3 regions of the Streptomyces sp. NPDC006296 genome follow, and region 3 is predicted to be linked to each of the others. Evidence: riboswitches for the same ligand, from Rfam matches in the RefSeq annotation. Region 3 holds a riboswitch; each other region holds the start of a gene.
What was found. A riboswitch is a leader RNA that binds a small molecule or an ion and turns the genes downstream of it on or off. The one in region 3 is predicted to bind cyclic di-AMP.
Positions count from the first base shown of each region.

Region 1: linked by a shared signal. The riboswitch ahead of ABZ172_RS13165 (transglycosylase SLT domain-containing protein) and the one ahead of ABZ172_RS04265 (C40 family peptidase) in region 3 are both predicted to bind cyclic di-AMP.
Region 2: linked by a shared signal. The riboswitch ahead of ABZ172_RS02290 (LysM peptidoglycan-binding domain-containing M23 family metallopeptidase) and the one ahead of ABZ172_RS04265 (C40 family peptidase) in region 3 are both predicted to bind cyclic di-AMP.

Region 1 covers NZ_JBEXRT010000015.1:60,759-67,852, reverse strand. Annotated here, with positions in the region: gene ABZ172_RS13195 (DUF6099 family protein) at 1-350, opposite strand, end outside; gene ABZ172_RS13190 (nucleotide pyrophosphohydrolase) at 487-846, opposite strand; gene ABZ172_RS13185 (ATP-binding protein) at 843-2,015, opposite strand; gene ABZ172_RS13180 (cell division protein SepF) at 2,071-2,478, opposite strand; gene ABZ172_RS13175 (sugar isomerase) at 2,889-3,782, shown strand; gene ABZ172_RS13170 (hypothetical protein) at 3,848-4,426, opposite strand; gene ABZ172_RS13165 (transglycosylase SLT domain-containing protein) at 4,674-5,513, opposite strand; cyclic di-AMP (ydaO/yuaA leader) riboswitch at 5,518-5,703, opposite strand; gene ABZ172_RS13160 (hypothetical protein) at 6,060-6,290, shown strand; gene ABZ172_RS13155 (ferredoxin) at 6,476-6,667, opposite strand; gene ABZ172_RS13150 (cytochrome P450) at 6,717-7,094, opposite strand, start outside.
Region 2 covers NZ_JBEXRT010000002.1:203,250-210,343, reverse strand. Annotated here, with positions in the region: gene ABZ172_RS02300 (STM4011 family radical SAM protein) at 1-120, shown strand, start outside; gene ABZ172_RS02295 (SGNH/GDSL hydrolase family protein) at 197-1,024, opposite strand; gene ABZ172_RS02290 (LysM peptidoglycan-binding domain-containing M23 family metallopeptidase) at 1,188-2,108, opposite strand; cyclic di-AMP (ydaO/yuaA leader) riboswitch at 2,114-2,273, opposite strand; gene ABZ172_RS02285 (tyrosine-protein phosphatase) at 2,688-3,512, shown strand; gene ABZ172_RS02280 (DUF6126 family protein) at 3,522-3,695, opposite strand; gene ABZ172_RS02275 (XRE family transcriptional regulator) at 3,764-4,381, opposite strand; gene ABZ172_RS02270 (aspartate aminotransferase family protein) at 4,441-5,835, opposite strand; gene dxs (1-deoxy-D-xylulose-5-phosphate synthase) at 5,832-7,094, opposite strand, start outside.
Region 3 covers NZ_JBEXRT010000004.1:122,665-129,758, forward strand. Annotated here, with positions in the region: gene ABZ172_RS04245 (TetR/AcrR family transcriptional regulator) at 116-736, opposite strand; gene ABZ172_RS04250 (ABC transporter permease) at 849-1,841, shown strand; partial or broken gene ABZ172_RS04255 (ATP-dependent Clp protease proteolytic subunit) at 1,930-2,217, shown strand; gene ABZ172_RS04260 (hypothetical protein) at 2,225-2,533, shown strand; cyclic di-AMP (ydaO/yuaA leader) riboswitch at 2,875-3,071, shown strand; gene ABZ172_RS04265 (C40 family peptidase) at 3,075-3,545, shown strand; gene ABZ172_RS04270 (ATP-binding protein) at 3,607-4,038, opposite strand; gene ABZ172_RS04275 (8-amino-7-oxononanoate synthase) at 4,301-5,449, opposite strand; gene bioB (biotin synthase BioB) at 5,595-6,830, shown strand; gene ABZ172_RS04285 (adenosylmethionine--8-amino-7-oxononanoate transaminase) at 6,823-7,094, shown strand, end outside.

The sequences.
Region 1 (7,094 bases), on a different contig from region 3:
CCCTCCTCCTCCGTCCCGCAGGCGACGCCCACCAGCGCGATGCCCGCCTCACCGAGCAGCAGGGCGAGAGCGGCCAAGGCACGGGCCACCTGCGTGACTTCGGTGAGCTGCGAGGCACGCACCCCGCCGGCCGGGACCATCGGATGGTCGAGCACCGCGCTGCCCAGGGCGCAGGTCTCGCTCAGTCCGCGCGCCTCCGTCCGTAACTCGGCCGGCCCGTAACGCGCCAACTGCCCGCCGACCGCCCGGGCGAGCGCCTGGGCCTGCCAGGCCTCCGCCATGACGGCCGGCACTCCCCGGCTCTCCGCCAGCGCACTGCGGCCCGCCGCGATCAGTCGCTCCGCTTCCATGCGATTCCCCCGTCACCGAGACGATCCGTAGAAAGAACCCGCTCACCTCTTCATTACCCACAGTGAAGGGCATGGCACACGAACGCCAGAGGAAAACGGAAATCTGTGGACAGGAAGCCGATTGTGTATAAGTCGATCACTCCGAAGAGTGACGATCGGTCGGATCGGCGCCACCGGGCACCGGAAAGCGCTCCTCGTTCCGCTCGATCTTCGCCGCGAGCGCCGCCAACACGTCGATGCCCAACACCTCGCAGAACTGGAGCAGATAGGCCAGCACGTCCGCGACCTCGTCCGTGACGCGGAACGCGGGACCGGCGTCCTCCATCACCCGCGCAGACTGCTCCGGTGTCAGCCACTGGAAGATCTCCAGCAGTTCGGACGCCTCCACGCTCAGCGCCGCGCACAGGTTCTTGGGGGTGTGGTAGGGCTCCCAGGCCCGGGACGCCGCGAAGTCGGCCAGCCGCCGCTGCAGTTGCGCAATATCCAGATCCGTCACGGCGTCAGGTCTACCACCGTCGCCCCGGCCGTCACGCGGGCCACCGCCGCAGCCGCCCCACCGACCGTGCCCAGCAGGCGCAGACGGCCCTCCGCGCAGACCGACGCCGCGAGTGCCAGCAGCGCCCCGGCCTGCCGCAGGTCCAGGCTCCGGTCGAAGCCGTCGGCCAGGACCGTGACGACCCGCAGGGCGTCCGGCACCTCCGCCGCCGGGTCCGCGGCCAGGGCGTGCGGGCCCGCCAGCAGCACCAGCGCCAGGGCGAGACAGCGGAGTTCGCCGTCCCCCAGGCGCCCGAGGGGCGTTCCGGGGGCAGCACCGCGGCCGACCAGGGCGTGCACCGTGCCGTCCCCGAGACGTTCGGCGGTCAGCGAGGTCACCGGCCCCGCACATCCCGCGGCGGCCGTGGCGACCAGCCGGGCGTGCCACTGCGCGCACTGCTCGCGGGTGCGGTGCAGGACGTCCGCGAAGTTGCCGCAGCACCGGGTCGGCCGCCCGTCCCCGGCCGGCACCGCCGTGCGCATCCGGTGCGGCTGCGGGTCGCAGAGGAAGGCGGAGCGCAGGGCCACCACCACCTGCTCGGCGGCGGCCAGGACCCTCAACTGGCCGTCGGTGGTCCCCGCGACGCGCAGCGGCAGCAGCGCCGTACCGAGCCGGTCGTCGGGGAAGGGGGCCCGCGTCACCGGCACCGCACCCGCGGTGTGCCAGGCGGCCTGGACGCGGGGGCTCCGGGGGTCCCGCAGTGCGGTGGTGAAGAGGGTCCGCCCGCCGCCCGTCAGCCGCTCGCCGACGATGCGCAGCGCGGGCTCGGCCTGCACGGCGAGATCCAGCCTCGTCGGGCCGGCCGGGCCCTCCACCGTGCAGCCGAGTCTGAATCCGCGCCGCCCCTGCGCGTCGGCCTCCGCCCGTTCCGGCACCCAGGCCGCCGGGTCGGGGAAGACGTCCTCCAGCGGATCGCCGGCGGCCAGCCGTGCCAGGGCCTCGTACCCGCGCAGGGCGGTCGACTTCCCGCTGCCGCTGTCCCCGGCGAGCAGCGTGAACGGCCCGAGCGGGATGACGGTGCGGCGGTGCGAGGCGAAGGCGTCCAGCCGGAGTTCGCCGACCAGGGGACGCGTGGGGCGGGCCGTGCCCGACGGCGACGGAACCGCCGGCCCGGAGGAGATCACAGTCATGAGCGGACCGTACGCACGCCGGTGAGCGGCGAACCGTTCCGCCCGCGGGACCTTCCTACGATTGGGGTACGCCGGCCGCGGCGACCCCCTCGACCTCCATGCCGACCGGTGCGAGCAGGAAGACGTTGCGGTCGACCCGGTGCATCCCGCTGCCCAGCCCGAAGACCACGCCACTGCTGAAGTCGAGGATCCGCTTGGCCACGTCGGTCTCCGCGCCGGTCAGGTCGAGCAGGACCGGGATCTGTGCCACCAGGTACTCGGCCACCTCGCGCGCGTCCGCGAAGACCTGGACCCGCAGGACGACCAGGCGCCGCTGCTCGGCCGCCACCCGCTGCTCGGGGACCGCCCGGTGGTCGACCCGCGAGGGCCATTCGTTGCGGCCCCTCAGCGGCACGACCTGGGCGAGCCCTTCCCACTGTTCGTCGGTGGGGTCGTACCTGTCGTATCTGTCGTACCTGCTCACAGGGCCGTCCCGTCCGTGTGCCGGCCGGCTGTGCGCCGGCTGCGCTCGCTGTTCATCGGGCAATTCTCTCGCCCCTCACCCGTTCGGCGTACCACCGACACGGGTCGGAACAGGACCAACGAGCCGCACGACGGCCGGAGGCGCCGGTTCCGGTGCTGTGCCGAGGAGGGTGGATGCGGAGCGGGAGGGGGTCCGGTGCACGGTGGAGAGGCCCCGGCCGCCGCACTCGGATCGAGCCGCTCACTCGCCAAGCATGACCGAAAACAGCCATTCGATCGATCATGAGTACGCGAAAATTATGCTTGTTCTTGCTCGAACAGAGCATCTAGCATGCAGAATCGAACACGCAAGGTCGAACTCACCCAGCTCACCCCACCAGGGGCGCGCGGCAGCGGAAGCGGAGTGCGGACATGTGGCATGTCGAGACCGAGACGGCCGGACAGCCGGAGGCCTGGCGCCGCGCGGCAGAGGTGGCCGCCGGCCGGAAGGCCGTCCTGCCCGTCGCCGGTGAGCGCATCGCCGTCGTCGGCTGCGGCACCTCCTATTACATGGCCCAGGCCTGTGCCGCGCTCCGCGAGGCCTCCGGGCAGGGCGAGTCGGACGCCTACGCCGCCTCGGAGTTCCCCTTCGGGCGTGCGTACGACCGGGTCGTCGCGCTGACGCGCTCGGGGACCACGACCGAGGTCCTCGAACTGCTGACCCGGCTGCGGGGCGGTACGCGGACCGTGGCCGTGACCGCCGATCCGCGGACGCCGGTGACGGACGCCGCCGACGAGCTGGTCGTCCTCGACTTCGCCGACGAACGGTCCGTGGTCCAGACGCGTTTCGCGACCACCGCGCTGACCCTGTTCCGCGCGCATCTGGGACTCCACACCGACCAGGTGGTCCGGGACGCGGAGACCGCTCTGGCGGAGCCGCTGCCCGAAGGGCTGCTGGAGTGCGGCCAGTTCAGCTTCCTGGGGCGCGGCTGGACGGTGGGGCTCGCCAACGAGGCGGCCCTCAAGATGAAGGAGGCGTCGCTGTCCTGGACGGAGGCGTACCCGGCGATGGAGTACCGCCACGGCCCCATCAGCATCGCCACGGCCGGAACGGCGACCTGGATGTTCGGCGAGGCCCCGGAAGGTCTCCGGGAGCAGGTGCGGGCGACCGGGGCCCGCTGGGTGGAGAGCGGTCTGGATCCGCTGGCCGATCTGGTCAGGGTCCAGCGGCTGGCGGTCGCGCGCGCGGCGGCCCGCGGCCTCGATCCCGACCTGCCGCGGCATCTGACCCGGTCGGTGGTGCTCGACGACGCGGCCGGGGCCTGAGGCCTCGCACGGCATGCCGCGCACCGGGCCGGCGCGGGCCCGGTGCGCGGCCGTGACCGTGGAGGTCAGGCCTCTTCGAAGTAGGCGTCCAGCGCCTCGTCGAGTTCCGCGGTCCACCGCTTGAGGTCGCCGCGGGCCCCGGCCTCGACCTCGGCGTTGAACCACCGGCGGCTGGACAGGTGGACGGTCACGGTGAACCGGCGTCCGAAGCGGCCGGTCCTGACCTCGACCGCCCCGATCTCGGACCAGTCGAACTCGGCCTCCTGGTCGTCGAGCCGGAAGCGGACACCGTCGGCGTCCACCCGGATGGATCCGCGCCGGTCGCTGACCTCGAAGACGGGACCCTCCCCGTCGTCGGCCTCCCTCTTCCGGCTCCCCGCCCCGGACGCCGCCCCGGCGTCCTCGGGGGCCGCGCCACCGTCCGGGGCGTCGCCGTCACCGGGGGCCGCGGCGTCCGCGGGCCCCTCCACGGACTCGTCGGCCGCCTCCTCGGCGGGCGCTTCGGCGTCCCGGATCCTCGCGGGCTCCGCCTTCTCCGTCTCCTCCGTCCGCGCGGGGGCAGGGGCCGTCAGGCCGGGGATGTACGCCGGGTCTGTCCCCGCGGCGAACTCGGGCTTCGTGTTCGAATCTATGCGCTGCTCCACGGCGGGCAGTATGGACGACGAAGCTGTACGAGGACCAGTCGCCCGGGCCGTGCCGGGCCCGCCCCAGGGCGTGTCGTGGCATCTGTCGCCCGCATGGTCGGCCCTGACGGGCCGCGGGGGCCTCCGGACACGAACGGCTCCGGACAACGCGAAGCGGGTGGTGCGGGTTCCGCCGAACCCGCACCACCCGTCAGTACCGCTGCTCCGTCAGACACCCGTGCGACGGAGGTTTCGCCTGCGCGAGGACTCAGTAGGCCCCGAAGACGTTGTCGATCGAACCGTACTTGTCCGCGGCGTAGTTGCACGCGGCCGTGATGTTGGCGACCGGGTCGTAGCTGTCCATCGAGGTGCCGGGCACGTGGTAGGCCTGGAAGGTCGGGTCGATGACCTGGAGCAGCCCCTTGGACGGGATGCCCGCAGCGGCGTTCGAGTCCCAGTTGTTGATGGCCTGGGGGTTGCCCGCGGACTCGCGGATGATGTTGCGGTGGATGCCCTCGTAGGTGCCGGGGATGCCGTGCTGCGCCATGACGGCGAGCGACTCCTTGATCCAGCCGTCGAGGTCGTTGGTGTAGGCGGTCGGAGCGGCCTCGGGGGCGGGTGCGCTCTCCGCGGCGAGCGCGGTCGTGCGCTCCGAGCGGTCGGCGCGGTCGGCGCTCTTCTCACGGTCGGACGAGGTGGAGGCCTTGGATTCGGCCTTGTCCGCCTTCTTGCCGTCGGCCTTGGCGCCGATCGTCAGCTTCAGGCCGGGGTGAATCAGGTCCGGATTTCCGCCGACAGCCTTCTGGTTGTCCTCGTACAGGGCCTTCCAGCCACCGCTGACGGAATGCTCACGAGCGATCTTGGCGAGGGTGTCACCCAAGATCACAGAATAGGTGGTGGGCTCGGACTTTTGCGCGGCAATTCCCTTGCCGGTCGCGGGAGTCGACGTCGCCGCCTTTTCGACGGCGGTCGGCTGGGCCGGGGCCGCGAAGGCGCCGGTGGCACCGATCACGGGGAGGGCCAGGGCGGCTCCGCCCGTGCTCACGGCGATGATGCCGCGGGTGAGCGAACTGGTGCTGAAACGACGGTGCTTACCGTTTTCGGGCATGCTGAATTCCTCTCCGTCGCCTGCGAAGTGAGCTGTCGGGTTCGGGCTGGAGATGCCCGGCCGCACAGGAATGCGACTTCACCCCGAGCCGTTCCGGAAACCGGATCGGCACTTACTTGGGTCCCCCGCTCCTGCCGTACGAGAAGTGGTCGGGTAATCGGGCGGCGGCAGGATTCGGCGTTCCGCCCGGAGTGATGGTGACCGTAGGCGAGAAACAGGGAAAGGAACAAGCCTGGTTCGGTGATCACAATTCATTCGCAAGATCATTGCGCCGGAATTCATGTAATCCACCCCACATCGCGCCGCCCGCTTCTCTTGGCACAGAAGGGAACCGGCGGCCCTGCCGCTGCGTCAGGAGCGCAGGAGGTGACCCTGGTCACGGAGTCCGATTCGGGCGTTTTGCTCCAGCGCGAAGGGGCTCAGGTCACACGAAATGGCCTTTTATGGATTACCGGATCAAATTCTAAAAACGTACTAAAACGGGCATAAGGCTCATGGGTGAGGCGGTCACGCATACCCGGAAGGCGGGCGTGGAACCGATCCGCCATGACTCAGAACCCGCACGCCCCGGCCCCTCGGATCACCGTCCTGCCCGTCCAGCCCGGGGATCCGCCCTTCCGCCTCGTGGAGATCGACGGAGAGGTCGTCGGGAGTGCGACCGCGATGACGGACGTGCTGATCCTCGCGGCGACGGTCGGCATCCCGGTGGAGGACCTCGACGACCCGGCCACCGTCCGGTGGGTGGGAGGGGACAAGCTCAGCTGGAAGCCGCACTGAGCGGACCGGTCCGCCGGGACACGCCCCGGGCCGCGAGGCGCGGACCCCGCTGCTGCGGAGCTCACCGCCACGGCCGGGGCGGGAGGCGACACCGCGGACGGCCGGGGCGGGAAAAGGCCGGACAGGGACCGGACAGGCGTGAGCCGGGGCCGGGCGGTGCCCGGCCCCGGCTGTGGTCCCCGGTGTCAGCCCTCGATACGGATGGCGAGGGCGGGGCAGACCGCCGCGGCCTGCTGGACGTCGTCGGCCCGCGACTCCGCCGGCGCGGGGTCGAGCAGGACGGCGATGCCGTCGTCGTCCTGGTCGAACACGTCGTCAGCGGCGACCACGCACTGGCCGGACGCCACGCACTTGTCCTGGTCGAGGATCACTTTCATGGGTACTCCTTGGTCGGTGTCTCTGCGGGGAGGGTGCGGGGCGGTGAGGTCACCAGGCCACCGGCAGTTCGTACACGCCGTAGACGGCCCCGTCGTGCTTGAACGACAGCTCGTCGAGGGCGGCGTCCAGCCGGAGGGTGGGGATGCGCCGGTAGAGGGTGCTGTAGACGACCTGGAGCTCCATGCGGGCCAGCGGCTGGCCGAGGCACTGGTGCACGCCGAACCCGAAGGCCACGTGGCGCCGCGCGTCCCGGTGCAGATCGAGCCGGTCGGGGTCGTCGAAGACCTCGGGGTCGCGGTTGCCGATGTCGTTGGGCACGATGATCCCCTCACCGGCCCTGATCACCTCGCCGCCGATCTCGATGTCCTCCAGGGCCGCGCGCCTGCGTCCGCCGTGGGTGATGTTGAGGTAGCGCAGCAGCTCCTC
Region 2 (7,094 bases), on a different contig from region 3:
TACGACGTCTTCGCGGGCGGGGTGCTGGAACGGATACCGGCCCGCCCGGTGCGGACCGCTCCGGACGGGCCCGTGTCACCGGGCCCGTCCCGGAGGCCGCTCCCGCTGGTCGGCCGCTGAGGGCGCGCGCCGGGCGGGCCGGAGGACGGCGGGCCGGAGGGGCGCGCCGGGGGCGGGCGCCGCGGTCCCCGTGCGGTCAGAGCGGCAGCAGGTCGGGGCGCTTGGCCTCGACGTGGTCCCCGGAGGACTCTCCGCGGAGCCTGCGGCCGATCCACGGGACGAGGTACTCGCGCGCCCAGTGGATGTCGTCGCGCCGCACCTCCAGCGGTCCGCGCTGTGCCTGCGGGGGCCACACCTGGTCCGGGTCGGCCGGCACGTCGAGGCCGAGGACCTGGGCGGCGCGCAGCGCGACCCGGGTGTGGCCCTCCGGTGAGAGGTGCAGCCGGTCGTTGTCCCAGGCCCGCCTGTCCTGCACGGACCGCAGGGACCAGAGGTCCAGGACCGGGCAGTCGTAGCGGTCGGCGATGGACCGGACGTGCGCGGTGTACGTGGCGATCTTGCCCCGCAGGTGCTTGAGGACGGGGATGCCCCGGGTGTCGAAGCCGGTGGTGACCATGACGGTGCCGACCGAGCCCGCCAGGTCGGCCACCGCACGCTCGAAGCGTTCGGCCACGTCGTCCGGGTCGGAGCCGGGACGGAGGATGTCGTTGCCGCCCGCGCAGAAGCTCACCAGATCAGGTGCCAGCTGCTTGGCGCGGGGGACCTGCTCCGCGACTATCTGGTCGAGGAGGCGTCCGCGTACGGCGAGATTGGCGTACCGGAAATACCCGTGCGGGTCGTCCAGGGGGCCGACCATCGCGTCGGGAACGGGAAGCTGATCCGCCAGCAGGACCGCGAACCGGTCCGCCCAGCCGACGAGTGTCCCGCCGGGTCCGGGGTCCCCGACCCCTTCGGTGAAGCTGTCGCCGATCGCCGCGTACGACCCGATGGTGCCTTGTCTTCTGTTTTTCGAATCGTCTGCCACAAGCGCTTATCCTGCACCTTCGAATGTGACCTACGCGACCGTAATAAGGGGTTGACGGGTGGTGACAAAGACCACCCGGTCAGTTTTTGGTAAAGCAGGAATAAGGAAGAGGGGCGGTGCGCCCTGCGCACCGCCCCTCTTCCCGGTTCCCGTCCGGTGTGCCTCAGAGGGACACGCCGTGCGCGCGCAGGTAGGCGATCGGGTCGACGTCCGAGCCGTAGGCCGGGCCGGTCCGGATCTCGAAGTGGAGGTGCGGGCCGGTGGAGTTGCCGGTGGAGCCGGAGAGGCCGATCTGCTGACCACCGGTCACGGTCTGGCCGGCCGAGACCTCCAGGGAGGACAGGTGGGCGTACTGGGAGTACATGCCGTCGCTGTGCTGGATGACGACCTCGTTGCCGTAGGAGCCGCTCCATCCGGCGGAGACCACGGTGCCCTCACCGACGGACCGGACGCTGGTGCCGGAGGCGGCCTGGAAGTCGGAGCCGGTGTGGTACCCGCTGGACCAGCTGGCGCCGGAGGCGCGGTACTGCGTGGTGACGTTGGGGTTCTCGACCGGGCTCGTCCAGCCGGAGGCGTTGCTCTGCGAGGCGCCGGAGCCGGAGGTCTCGGCGGCGGTCTCCTCGACCGGGGCCGCCGTCTTCTCCGCCGGAGCGGCCGGAGCGGCCTTCTCGACCGCCTTCTCCGCCGTCGACGGAGTGGTCCGGGAGGGCGCGGTCCCGGCGGAGCCGGACCCCTCGGCCCCGAGGACGAGCTTCATGCCCGGGAGGATGAGGTCGGGGTTGCCGCCGACGACGTCGCGGTTGTTCTGGTACAGCTTCTGCCAGCCGCCCTTGACCTGGTGCTCGGTCGCGATCTTGGCCAGGTGGTCGCCGCGGACCACGGAGTAGGTCTTCGGGGTGCTCTTCGCCGCCGGGGCGGAGGCGCCGTGGGTGACGGGCGTGGCCGGGGCCGCCTGTCCGGCTGCGTGGGCGCCGGTGGCGCCGATCAGCGGGAGGGCGAGTACGGCGCCGCCGGTGCCCGCGGCGAGGACGCCTCGGGAGATCGGGCCGGACTTCTTACGTCGGTGCTTGCCGTGTGCGGGCATGGGGGATGTCCTCTCCGGCGCCTGCGAGGTGAGCTGTCGGGTTCGGACTGGAGATGCCCGGCCGCGCGGTGCGCGTCTTGACCCCGAGCCGTACCGGATCGCTCCGGACGGCGGCCTACCTGGTTCCCCCGCTCCTGCCACGCATGAGTTCGGTGCGGATTCCGGGCGGCGGCAGGATTAGGCGTTCCGTCCGGATTGACGGTGACCGTAAGCGAGCGCGGACTCCGCGAACAAGCCGCGCACCATCAAACGGAATCCGCGCTTCATTTCCGGTGCGGAATTCCCGTCACACTCCGTGGATTACGGATCTTGGCTTTCCGCGCCCCGCCGGGAATACCCACCGGGGCTTTCACCACGGTCCGTCACGGATATGATCCCGCTCACCCACCTCCCGCCATCTCCCGTACAAGCGGGGCATGTTCCCCTAAATACGCCAATACGGACACACGGCGATCTTCCGCCGCTCGGCGGACCCGCCGCCGCGACGACCGGGACGGCCGGCCGCTGCGGTGGTGTCGTATCGTCGCGGGCGTGCCCCGTCGGCGAGCGGCGCCGACGCCCGAGACTCCAGGAGTCCTTGTGACGCAGCTGCCAGAGGTCCCGCCGGCCGGCCACGGACCGGAGGAGGTCGGCCTGACCGGCGTCCGCAACTTCCGCGACGTCGGCGGGCTGCCGACGACGGACGGCCGCACCCTGCGGTACGGGCGCCTCTACCGCAGCGGTCACCTGGCGCACGCCACCGAGGCCGACGCCGCCTTCCTCGCCGGACTCGGCCTGCACACGGTCTTCGACTTCCGCAACGCGGCCGACCACAAGCTCGACGGACTGGACGTGGAGCTGCCCGGCGTGCGGAACGTCAGCATTCCGCTCTCCGACCCGGCCGACGGCGTGGAGTTCTGGCGGCTGGTGCGGGACGGGAACATCGAGCAGCTGCGCTCGATCCTGGCCGACGGCAAGGGCACGGAACGGATGATCGCCTCCTACCGCTCGATCATCAGGGACCGCACCGCCGAGCACAGCCGTGTGCTGCACGCACTGGCGGAGGACAGCGTGCCGGCACTGATGCACTGTGCCGCGGGCAAGGACCGCGCGGGCCTCTCGATCGCGGTCTCACTGCTGGCCGTCGGGGTGGAGCGGGAGGCCATCGAGGCGGACTACCTCAAGTCGAACGACGCGCACCGCCGCTACCGGGTGCGGCGCAGCGACACCTCCGCGGCGGGCATGTCCGACGAGGTGATGGAACTGCTCGATCCGCTCTTCGGCGCGGAGGCCGCGTACCTGAGCGCGGCGTTCTCCACCATCGAGGAGGTCTGGGGCAGCACCGACCGCTACCTCCTGGAAGGACTGAAGATCGGTCCGGAGACCCGCGAGAAGCTCCGCGAGCGGCTCGTCGAGGACGCGTGAGACCGGCGCTCAGCCCTTCCCGGCGACGGTGAAGAGGAGATAGAGGAAGGCCGCGATGACGTGTCCGGCCACCAGGTAGGCGAACAGCCGGATCACGACGCCGCGGGGCATCCGCCGCTCCTGGCTGTCCGCGCTCCTCGGCCGGCGCGGGGTGAGCGGGTCGTAGTGCTCCGAATCGGACATGTCAGTCCTCTCTCCCGGCGCTGCGGGCCGGGGTGGCGGTGGGATCGCACGGTACGGGGCGCGCCGGATCAGAGCCGGTGGGATCCTCCGCCGAGGCAGAGCTCGGCGGTCGGGCTCTGCAGCAGCGTGTGGACGAACAGCAGGCGCGCCCCGCCGGTGCCGGGTGCCGCGATCCGGTGCGGGGTGAGGGAGTCGAAGTGCGCGCTGTCGCCCGGTTCGAGGTCGTGCACGGCGTCACCGAGCACGACCCTCAGCCGTCCGTCGAGGACGTACAGCCATTCCTCTCCGGGATGCACGCGCACCAGGTCGCCCCCGGTCCCGTGGGGGACGCGGACCCGCAGGGCCTGCATGGCGCGGCCCGGGGCGCCGGCCTGCCGGTAGAGCCAGCCACCGGTCTCGGTGCCGTCAGGAGCACCGGGCGGGCCGCCGCGGACGATCGCGTCACGTTCGGGGGGCATCTCGCCCAGGAGCTCGGAGACGGTCGTACCGTAGACGCGGGCGAGACCGAGCAGCATCGGCAGCGACGGCTGCCTGCGGCCCGTCTCCAGCCGGGACAGGTGGGCCGGCGACAGGCCCGCCCGGCCGGCCGCCGCCTCCAGGGTGAGGCCGCGGTCGCGGCGCAGGTCACGCAGGCGCGGCGCGATCCCGGGAAGCTCGTCGGCCGCCCCGCCGTCGGGAGGGTTCATGCCCCCATTGAGCCAGCGACTTTCCTCTGAGGCAAATAAGTTGCCTCAGAGGCAAAATCTCAGCGGTTGGCCACCGCCTGCTTCACCAGGGTCCTGCCGAAGTCCCACATCAGCCCGCCGCCGTGGTGCGCGTCGTCCATGACGGCGGTGAAGGCGGTCACGAAGCGGTCGACCTCCCGCTCCCCGATCACCAGCGGCGGGATCAGCTTGATCACCTCCAGGTGGTCGCCGGAGACCTGGGTGAGGATCCGGTGCTTCTGCAGCAGCGGCACCACCACCATCTGGGCGAAGAGGCCCTTCCTGGCGGCCTGCAGCATCGCCCACCGGCTGCGGAGCTTCAGTGAGGACGGCCGGCCGAACTCGATGCCGATCATCAGTCCGCGGCCGCGCACCTCGTGCAGGAGCTCGTAGCGTCCGACGAGCGCGGCGAGCCGTTCGCGCAGCAGGTCGCCGGTGCGCCGGGCGTTGGCGACCGTCTCCTCCTGCTCCATCACCGCGAGGACGGCGAGCCCGGCCGCCATGGCCTGGGCGTTGGAGCCGAAGCTCGCCGAGTGCACGAGCACCCGGTCCATGGACGAGTAGACCCGCTTGAAGATCCAGTCCTTGCCGAGGGTCGCGCCGACCGGCACGTACCCCCCGGAGAGCGCCTTGGCGACGCAGAGCAGGTCGGGCTCGACCCCCTCCTCGTGCTGGTAGGCGTAGAAGTCGCCGGTCCGGCCCAGTCCGGTCTGCACCTCGTCCACGATGAGCAGGGCCTTGTGCCGGTGCAGCAGCTCCTGCGCCTCCCGCAGGAAGCCGGGCGGCGCGGCGTGGACGCCCTTGCCCTGGATCGGCTCGACGACGAGTCCTGCCACGTCGCCGCGCCGCAGTTCGCGCCGCAGCGCGTCGAGGTCGCCGAGCGGGACGGCCGTGTCCGGCAGCAGGGGTGCGAAGCCGTCGCGGAAGCCCTGCTCGCCGTTGACCGAGAGCGACCCGGTCGTCAGCCCGTGGAAGGCGTGGTCGCAGTAGAGGATCCTGGGCCGGCCCGTGGCGTACCGGGCGAACTTCAGCGCGGTCTCGACCGCCTCCGTGCCGCTGTTCCCGAAGAACACCCGGTCCAGGTGCGGGCTGTGCGCGAGCAGCCGCTCGGCGAGCAGTCCGGGCAGCGGCTGGCAGTCGAAGCGGGTGAGGTCGGCCAGCGAGGCGTCCAGCACGTCGTGCAGCGCCCGGCGCACGACGGGGTGGTGCCTGCCCAGTCCCATCACGCCGAAGCCGGCGAGCATGTCGAGGTAGTCGTTGCCGTCCGCGTCCCAGAAGTACGCGCCCTCGGCCCGCTCGTAGACCTTGTCGAAACCGAGGGTGTGGAGCATCCGCGGCAGCTGGTGGTTCAGGTGCCGGGTGTGCAGCTCGTAGCGGTCGGCGCCGCGTTCCTCCAGGAGCCGCGCCAGGTCGAATCCCGGCCGTCGTTCCGTCATGCCCCGCTCCCCTTCGGCACGCAGCGGTCCCCCGCTGCCGTACGGCGCCCGAGCGCCGTGCTGATCCGGCCGGCGATCTCCGCCGGCGTGAGCCCGGCCTCGGCGAGCACCTCACCGCGGCCGCCCTGCGCGAGGAACCGGTCGGGGATGCCGAAGGTCCGCAGCGGTACGTCGACACCGGCGTCCCGCAGCGCCTGTCCGACCGCCCAGCCGACCCCGCCCGCCCTGCTGTTGTCCTCGACGACCGCCACCAGCCGATGCTGCCCGGCGAGGTCCGGGAGTTGTGCGTCGACCGGCTTGACCCAGCGGGGGTCGACGACGGTGCAGCGGATGTCCGCCCCGGCGAGCAGGTCGGCGGCCCGCAGGCAGACCGGGGCGAGCACGCCGACGGCCACCAGCAGGACGTGCGGGTCGGGGTCCCGGTGCAGGACGTCCATCCCGCCGATCCTCCCGACGGCCGCGACCGGCTCGCCCACCGTCTCCTTGGGGAAGCGGACCACCGTCGGTGCGTCGTCGACGTCCACGGCCTCCCGCAGCTCCTCGCGGAGCCGGTCCGCGTCCCGCGGGGCGGCGATGCGGAGCCCGGGGACGACCTGGAGCACGGACATGTCCCAGGTGCCGTTGTGCGAGGGGCCGTCGGTGCCCGTGACCCCGGCGCGGTCCAGCACGAAGGTCACCCCGCACCGGTGCAGGGCGACATCCATCAGCAGCTGGTCGAACGCCCGGTTGAGGAAGGTCGCGTAGACGGCGACGACCGGGTGCAGGCCGCCGGTGGCCAGCCCCGCGGCGGAGACCGCCGCGTGCTGCTCGGCGATCCCGACGTCCCAGATCCGGTCGGGGAACTCCCGCGCGAAGCGGGTCAGCCCGACCGGGTGCAGCATCGCGGCCGTGATCGCGACGACGTCGGGCCGCTCGGCGCCGATCTCCGCGATCTCGTCGCCGAACACCGCGGTCCAGGACGGAGCGGCCGGCACGACGAGCGGTTCGCAGGTGTGCGGGTCCATCCTGCCGACGGTGTGGAAGCGGTCGGCGTCGTCGGCCAGCGCGGGCGGGAAGCCCCGGCCCTTCTCCGTGATGCAGTGCACCAGGACCGGGCCGCCGAACCGCTTGGCCCGGTGCAGCGCCGACTCGACCGCCTCGGTGTCGTGGCCGTCGACCGGACCGACGTACTTGAGCCCCAGGTCCTCGAACATGCCCTGCGGGGCGAAGGTGTCCTTGAAGCCCTTCTTCGCCCCGTGCAGCGAGCCGTACAGCGGCTG
Region 3 (7,094 bases):
CCGGTACCTGCCCCGGACGCAGCGGGACCCTATCCCGCCTTCAACACTCTGTTGAACGATGAAGAGGATTCCGCGGCCAGGTATTGCACGTTAGGGCGGAAGTTTTTCCGGCGCGTTAACTGATCTTTTGCGGATCCATGGACATCAGGCCGCGCAGCCCGTTCTCCAGCGCCTCGGGCTCGACCCCGCCGAACAGGGCCTCCTGCGCGATGAATCCCTGGGCGGTCGCGATCAGCGTGCGGGCGACGTCGTCGGCGGGCACGTCGCAGGACATGAGCCCGGCCGCGCGATAGGCCTCGACCAGCGTCGTCCAGGCCTCGCGCATGCCCGCGTAGCCCTCGCCCAGCGTCCTCGCGAGCCGTTCGTTCCGCATGGTCTCGGCCCACACCTGCACGACGAGGGCCGCGCAGGTACGGCGGTCGAGGCCGTACACCTGCCCCTCGAAGACGCCCCGCACCACCCGGCCGAGCAGCACGTCCGGCGTGGGAGGCGGAGTGAGCTCGGCGGCCTCGGCGAACGCCCGGCGGATACTGTCGAACGCCTCGTCGGCGATGGCCGCGATCAGGTCCTCCTTGCCCGGGAAGTAGCGGTAGACGGCCCCGGCGGACAGCCCGACCTCCTTCAGCACGTCCTGCATCGACGTGCCGTGGAAACCGTTGCGCGCGAAACAGTGCGCGGCGCCGGAGAGGATCTGCCGGCGGCGGGCGTCGAGGTGCTCCTGGGATACGCGTGCCATGGTCACCAATCTAAAACGAACGTTCCTTCTTGACAACTCTCCACGACCGGCGCCACAGTGTCCGCGTAGTACAAAACGAACGATCCTTCTCTTTGAATCGGAGGCAGTCGTCATGCCTGCTGCGCCGAACCGCCGTGCGGTCGCGGTCATCCTCCTCGTCCCGCTGATCGTGTCGCTCGCCCTCTGGGCCTTCTCGTGGCCCGCCGCTCGGATCGCCCCGCGCGGCCTGCCCGTGGGGGTCGCGGGGGCCGCGCCGGCGGCCGATCAGCTCCAGGAGCGGTTCGAGCAGCGCGAGGGCGCCTTCGAGATCCACCGGTACGACGACGCCGCCGCGGCCCGCGAAGCGGTCGAGGACCGGGTCGTATACGGCGCCGTGGTCGTCACCCCGCAGGGGCCGCGGCTGCTCACCGCCTCGGCGGCCGGCCCGGTCGTCGCCCAGCTGCTGACCGAGGCGGTCAAGGGGGCCGCACCCGCCGGGACCTCCGTACCGGTCACCGACGTCGTCGCGGCGCCGCAGGCCGATCCGCGCGGGGCCGCCCTCGGTGCGAGCATCCTGCCACTGGCCCTGGCCGGCGTGGCCGCGGGCGCCCTGGCGACCTTCACGGGACTGCGCGGCTTCCGTGCGGCCCTGACCCTGGTCGGTGCGTCGGCCCTGGTGGGGGTGGCCGCCACGGCGATCGCGCACGGCTGGCTGGGCGTGCTCACCGGCGCCCCGTGGACGGAAGCGGGGGCCATCGGTCTCACCGTGCTCGCCATGGCGTCGGCCGTGGCGGGCCTGGCGGCGCTGCTGGGCACGAAGGGCATAGGCCTGGGGGCGCTGCTGATGGTGCTGCTCGGCAACTCCTTCTCGGGCGTCACCAGCGCACCCGAACTGCTCCCCGAACCGGTGGGAATGATCGGCCAGTGGCTGCCGCCGGGCGCGGGCGGATCGCTGCTGAGGTCGGTCGCGTTCTTCGACGGCGCCGCGGCGTCCGGCGCCGTGCTGACCCTGGCGGCGTGGGCCGCACCGGGCCTGGCCGCCGTGCTGATCGGGGGCCGCCGCAAGACGGCGGACGCCCCGGCCGCGCTCCCCGGTCACCGTCCCGAGCCGGCCCTCACGAGCTGACGGCCCACCGGAACGCCCAACGAGGCAACGAGGCAACGAGGCAACGAGGCAACGAGGCAACGAGGCAAGGTTCCTCGGGACCACGGCACACCGACATGCACCGCCCGGCGTCCGGGTACTCCTTCAACAACCCGCGCCGGGCGAGCCGGTGCGGGGTCGGCCGTCCGATCCCGGCTCGCAGGCCCGTGCGTTGAGGGGCGAGCGCAAGCTGTCCCGTCCCGCACCGGCCCGCCGCACGGGTCGTCCCACGGGACGGATCGGCGTCGGCATCGGACGGGACACCGTCCTCGGCGCCGGGACCGCCTCGGCGTTCGGGCGGGTAGAACACATCCTGGAGAACCGCACGCCGCCCCAGCCGCCGCATCCGTCGAGGTGAACGCCCGATGCTCCCACCCAGGTTCCCTCCGCTCCCCGCACTGACCCGCGCCGAGGCCGAGTTCATCGACTGCTATCTGGAGGTGCTCGACCAGGTCGGGCGGATCAACCCCGCACGGGGCAGCGACACCTACGGAGCGCTCCGGGCGGCTCAGGCACTCGCGTCGCGAGCCGTCGCCCTGCGCGACTCGCTCACGCTGATGCACGAGCGGGGCGAGGCTCAGATCCATGCGGACACGCTGGCCAGGGCGCTGCGGCTGCTGGACGGCGAACGCCGCGCGGGGCGGGTCGGCCTGCCGCCGGAGCCGTCGAGTTGAGCGGTTCCCGCACCGACTCGCCGAACACATACGCCCATTCGGCACCCCTGTGCGACACGCCCGACGGGCCGACGAATTCCGCTCGCTCGATCGGCGTAGGCGGTCCCCCTCCCGAGGGACAGCCCAACTTGCGCATCCAGCGCGGACACTGAACGGATTTTATCGTTCCGTCGCTGGTACGCGGCTGGTCGGTGCCGGCCGTCGCGGCTCCGCGCCGACCGCGTCCACCCGATCGGACGAATCGTGACGACTCTCACAAAAGGCCGATCCGGACAGGAAATCCGGCAGTCGGTGCGTAAAGATCCCTGGGACGACAAGCCCCCGCCGCCGCGGCGGGGCGGTCCGGGCGGACGCCGAGTCCTGCCGCCGCCCGGATGTCGGGTCGACAGAAGTGGATCGGCAGGAGTGGAGGACCCGAGCACAACGGGCCGGCCGGACGTCCGGACGGCCCTCGGGGTGAAGCCGCAGTACGCGGCCGGGCAACTTCGCCAGCCCGAACCCGACAGGTCATCCTTCACAGGCGGCTGACGAAGGGTTGCGCATGACTGCGCAGGTTCATGTCCCGTCTCTGCTCTCCCGGGTCGGTACGGCCTGGGTTCTGACCTTCGCCGTGGGGACCACCGTGCTGGCCCCGGGCTTCACGCACTACGCCGAGGCAGCCACCCACTCGACGAAGGCACTGAACGTCGCCGCGTCGAAGAAGGGCGCTCCCTACCGGTGGGGCGCCACCGGCCCCCACCGGTTCGACTGCTCCGGGCTCACCCTCTACTCGTTCGGGAAAGCCGGCAAGAAACTTCCCCGCACGGCGCAGCAGCAGTACAACACCACCCGCCACATCTCCAGGTCGCAGCGGCAACGCGGCGACCTGGTCTTCTTCCACGCGGGCCGCGGGGTGTACCACGTCGGCATCTACGCCGGCAGCGGGAAGATCTGGCACTCGCCCAAGGCCGGGGCGGTGGTCAGGCTGGAGCGGATCTGGTCCGGGAGCGTCTGGTACGGAAGGGTGCGCTGACCCGACGCGCCGCCCGGCTCACCGCCGGGCGGCCCCAGGCCCGCGTGGGTGCCGGGCGGCCTCAGGCCCGCGTGGGCGCCGGCCAGGGCAGGGCGATGGACACGGTCTTCCCGCCCTCCGGGGTGGGGCTGACGCTGAGCCGGCCGCCGTGCTCCCTCGCCAGGGCCCGGATGATCATGATGCCGCGGCCGTTGTCCTGCCGCACCGCGGCGGGCAGCCGCTGGGGCAGGCGGGGGTGGCTGTCCGTCACCCCGAGCCAGAAGTCGGCGTCCCGGTCGAGCTGGAGGTCCACGGTGAAGGTGGGCGACTGCCCGAACGTGTGCTGGACGACGTTGGTGGCGAGTTCCGAGACGATCAGCTGGATGGTGGCGGCGGTCTCCCCGTCCTCCGGGAGGCCCCACTCCGCGAGCACCCGGGCCACGTACTTCCGGGCCGCGGACACCGAGACCGGATCGCTCGGCAGAGTGACGTGTGCTTCCTGATGGTCCGCCATGGCGATGCCGTCCTTTCCGCCCGACCGGCCCGGGGCCGGCCAGGATCGCGCTTCGCGCCAGACTGTCACCGAAACGGTCCTGCATGAAGGGCTTCCACCAAGATCGGCGTCCGTCCATCGCCCGAACCGGTGAACTCCGCCGCCCGGCCGTGTCCGGAAACGACCTCGGGGGCCCGGAAACCGCCCGGGGCCCCCGAGCGGCCGCAGCCCTCTCCGGGCCGGCTCATGTCGTGGACGGCGCTCCGGACCGCCCGGCACTGCGTCAGGCGACCGGCAGCGGCGCGGTGGCGAGGATCGTCGCCACGGCCGCCTCGATCTGGTTCCGCGTCAGATCGGCGCGTGCGGTCAGCCGCAGCCGGGAGATCCCGTCCGGCACCGACGGCGGCCGGAAGCACCCGACCGCGAGCCCCGCCGCACGGCAGTCGGCGGCCCAGCGCACCGCCGACTCCGCGGTGGGCGCCTGCACCGACACGACCGCGGCGTCCGGACGGACGGCGGTCAGCCCGGCCGCCACCAGCCGGGCGTGCAGTTCGACGGCGACGGCGCCCACCCGCGCCGCACGTCCGGGTTCCCCGCGCAGGACGCGCAGCGCGCCCAGGGCGGCGCCTGCGGCGGCCGGCGCGAGTCCGGTGTCGAAGATGAACGTACGGGCCGTGTTCACCAGGTGGCGGATGACCCGGGCGGGCCCGAGGACCGCTCCGCCCTGGCTGCCGAGGGACTTGGACAGGGTGAGCGTCGCGACGATCCCCTCGCCGCCCGCCAGCCCGGCGGCCGCGACCGCGCCGCGCCCGCCCTCCCCCAGGACACCGAGCCCGTGCGCATCGTCCACCACGAGCGGCGCGCCCGCCTCGCGGCAGACCTCGGCGAGCGCGGTCAGCGGGGCGGCGTCGCCGTCCACGGAGAAGACGGAGTCGGTCACGGCCAGCGCCCGTCCGGTGTGCGACCGGAGTGCCGCGCGCACGGCCTCCGGGTCCGCGTGCGGGACGACGGCGGTGGCGCCCCGGGAGAGCCGGCAACCGTCCACGATCGAGGCGTGGTTGCCCGCGTCGGAGACGATCAGCGAGTCCTGGCCGGTGAGCGCCGTGAGCACGGCGAGGTTGGCCGCGTAGCCGGAGGAGAACACCAGGGCGGCCTCGAAGCCGCAGAAGGCGGCCAGTTCGTCCTCCAGCTCGGCGTGCAGCGCGGTGGAGCCGGTGACGAGCCGGGAGCCGGTGGCGCCCGCGCCCCAGGTGCGTGCCGCCTCGGCAGCCGCCGCCGTGACGTCGGGGTGCCTGCTCAGCCCGAGGTAGTCGTTGCCGGCGAGGTCCAGCAGGTCCGTCTCCGGGGCCCGGGGGCGCAGCGTCCGGACGAGTCCGGCGTCCGTGCGGCGCCGGGCCTCGTCGTCGATCCAGTCGAACGGGGCGTAGGGCATGAGCAGGTCCCTTTTTTGTAGGCAGCTCACAGACCCTAGCCGGGTGCGCAACAGGCCAGGGTGTGGCAATACACACAGCATCGGCCTGCCGTCCTGTCCGGTTCCTCCTTGGCCGATGGCGGTGCCGTACGTCAGGATCAAGGCCATGGACCTGCTGAACACGCTGGTGGACAAGGGGCTGCGGCGCGAACTGCCGACCCGGGACGAAGCGCTCGCCGTACTGGCGACCTCCGACGACGAACTGCTCGACGTGGTGGCCGCGGCCGGAAAGGTGCGCCGCCAGTGGTTCGGCCGGCGCGTCAAACTCAACTACCTGGTGAACCTGAAGTCCGGGCTCTGCCCCGAGGACTGCTCGTACTGCTCGCAGCGGCTCGGCTCCAAGGCCGAGATCCTCAAGTACACCTGGCTGAAGCCGGACGAGGCGCAGAAGGCAGCCGCCGCCGGGGTGGCCGGCGGTGCCAAGCGGGTGTGCCTGGTGGCCAGCGGCCGGGGGCCGACCGACCGTGACGTCGACCGGGTGTCGCAGACGATCGAGGCCATCAAGGGGCAGAACGAGGGTGTGGAGGTGTGTGCCTGCCTCGGCCTGCTGTCGGAGGGCCAGGCCGACCGCCTGCGGTCGGCGGGGGCCGACGCGTACAACCACAACCTGAACACCTCGGAGGGGACGTACGGGGACATCACGACCACGCACACGTACGCCGACCGGGTGGACACCGTCCAGCAGGCCCAGGCCGCGGGGCTCTCGGCGTGCTCGGGTCTGATCGCGGGGATGGGCGAGACCGACGCCGACCTGGTGGACGTCGTCTTCTCGCTGCGTGCGCTGGACCCCGACTCGGTGCCGGTCAACTTCCTGATCCCGATGGAGGGGACCCCGCTCGCGAAGGACTGGCATCTGACGCCGCAGCGCTGCCTGCGCATCCTGGCGATGGTCAGGTTCGTGTGCCCGGACGTCGAGGTGCGGCTCGCCGGCGGTCGTGAGGTCCATCTGCGGTCGATGCAGCCGCTGGCCCTGAATCTGGTCAACTCCATCTTCCTGGGCGACTATCTGACCACCGAGGGGCAGTCCGGCCAGACCGATCTCGACATGATCGCGGATGCCGGTTTCGAGGTGGAGGGGGCGGACACCACGACGCTCCCCGGGCACCGTGCGGCCGCCGGCGGTTGCGGGTCCCGCGAGGACGGCGCCCCCGGTGCCTGCGGGTCCCACGAGGACGGCGCCTGCGGGACACACGAGGGCGCCTGCGGTCCGTGCGGCGGGTCCGCCGGGGAGGGTGCGGGGGAGGCCGCCGCGCCCTCGCGGTCGGAGAGCCAGGGGGCGCGCACCGATCTGGTGGCGGTGCGCCGTCGCGGCGCCGGGACGGACCTCGCACCCAATGCCTGACCGGCTCGCCCCCGCCGAACTCCGTGCCCTGGACCGGGCCCATGTCTGGCACCCCTACGGCCCGATGCCGGGCCGGCAGGAGCCGCTGGTCGTGGAGTCCGCGTCCGGGGTGCGTCTCCGGCTCGCCGAACCCGCCCACGGCCGGACCGAGCTGGTGGACGGCATGTCGTCCTGGTGGTCGGCGGTCCACGGCTACGGCCACCCGGTGCTCGACGAGGCCGCGCGTGCGCAGCTGGACCGGATGAGCCATGTGATGTTCGGCGG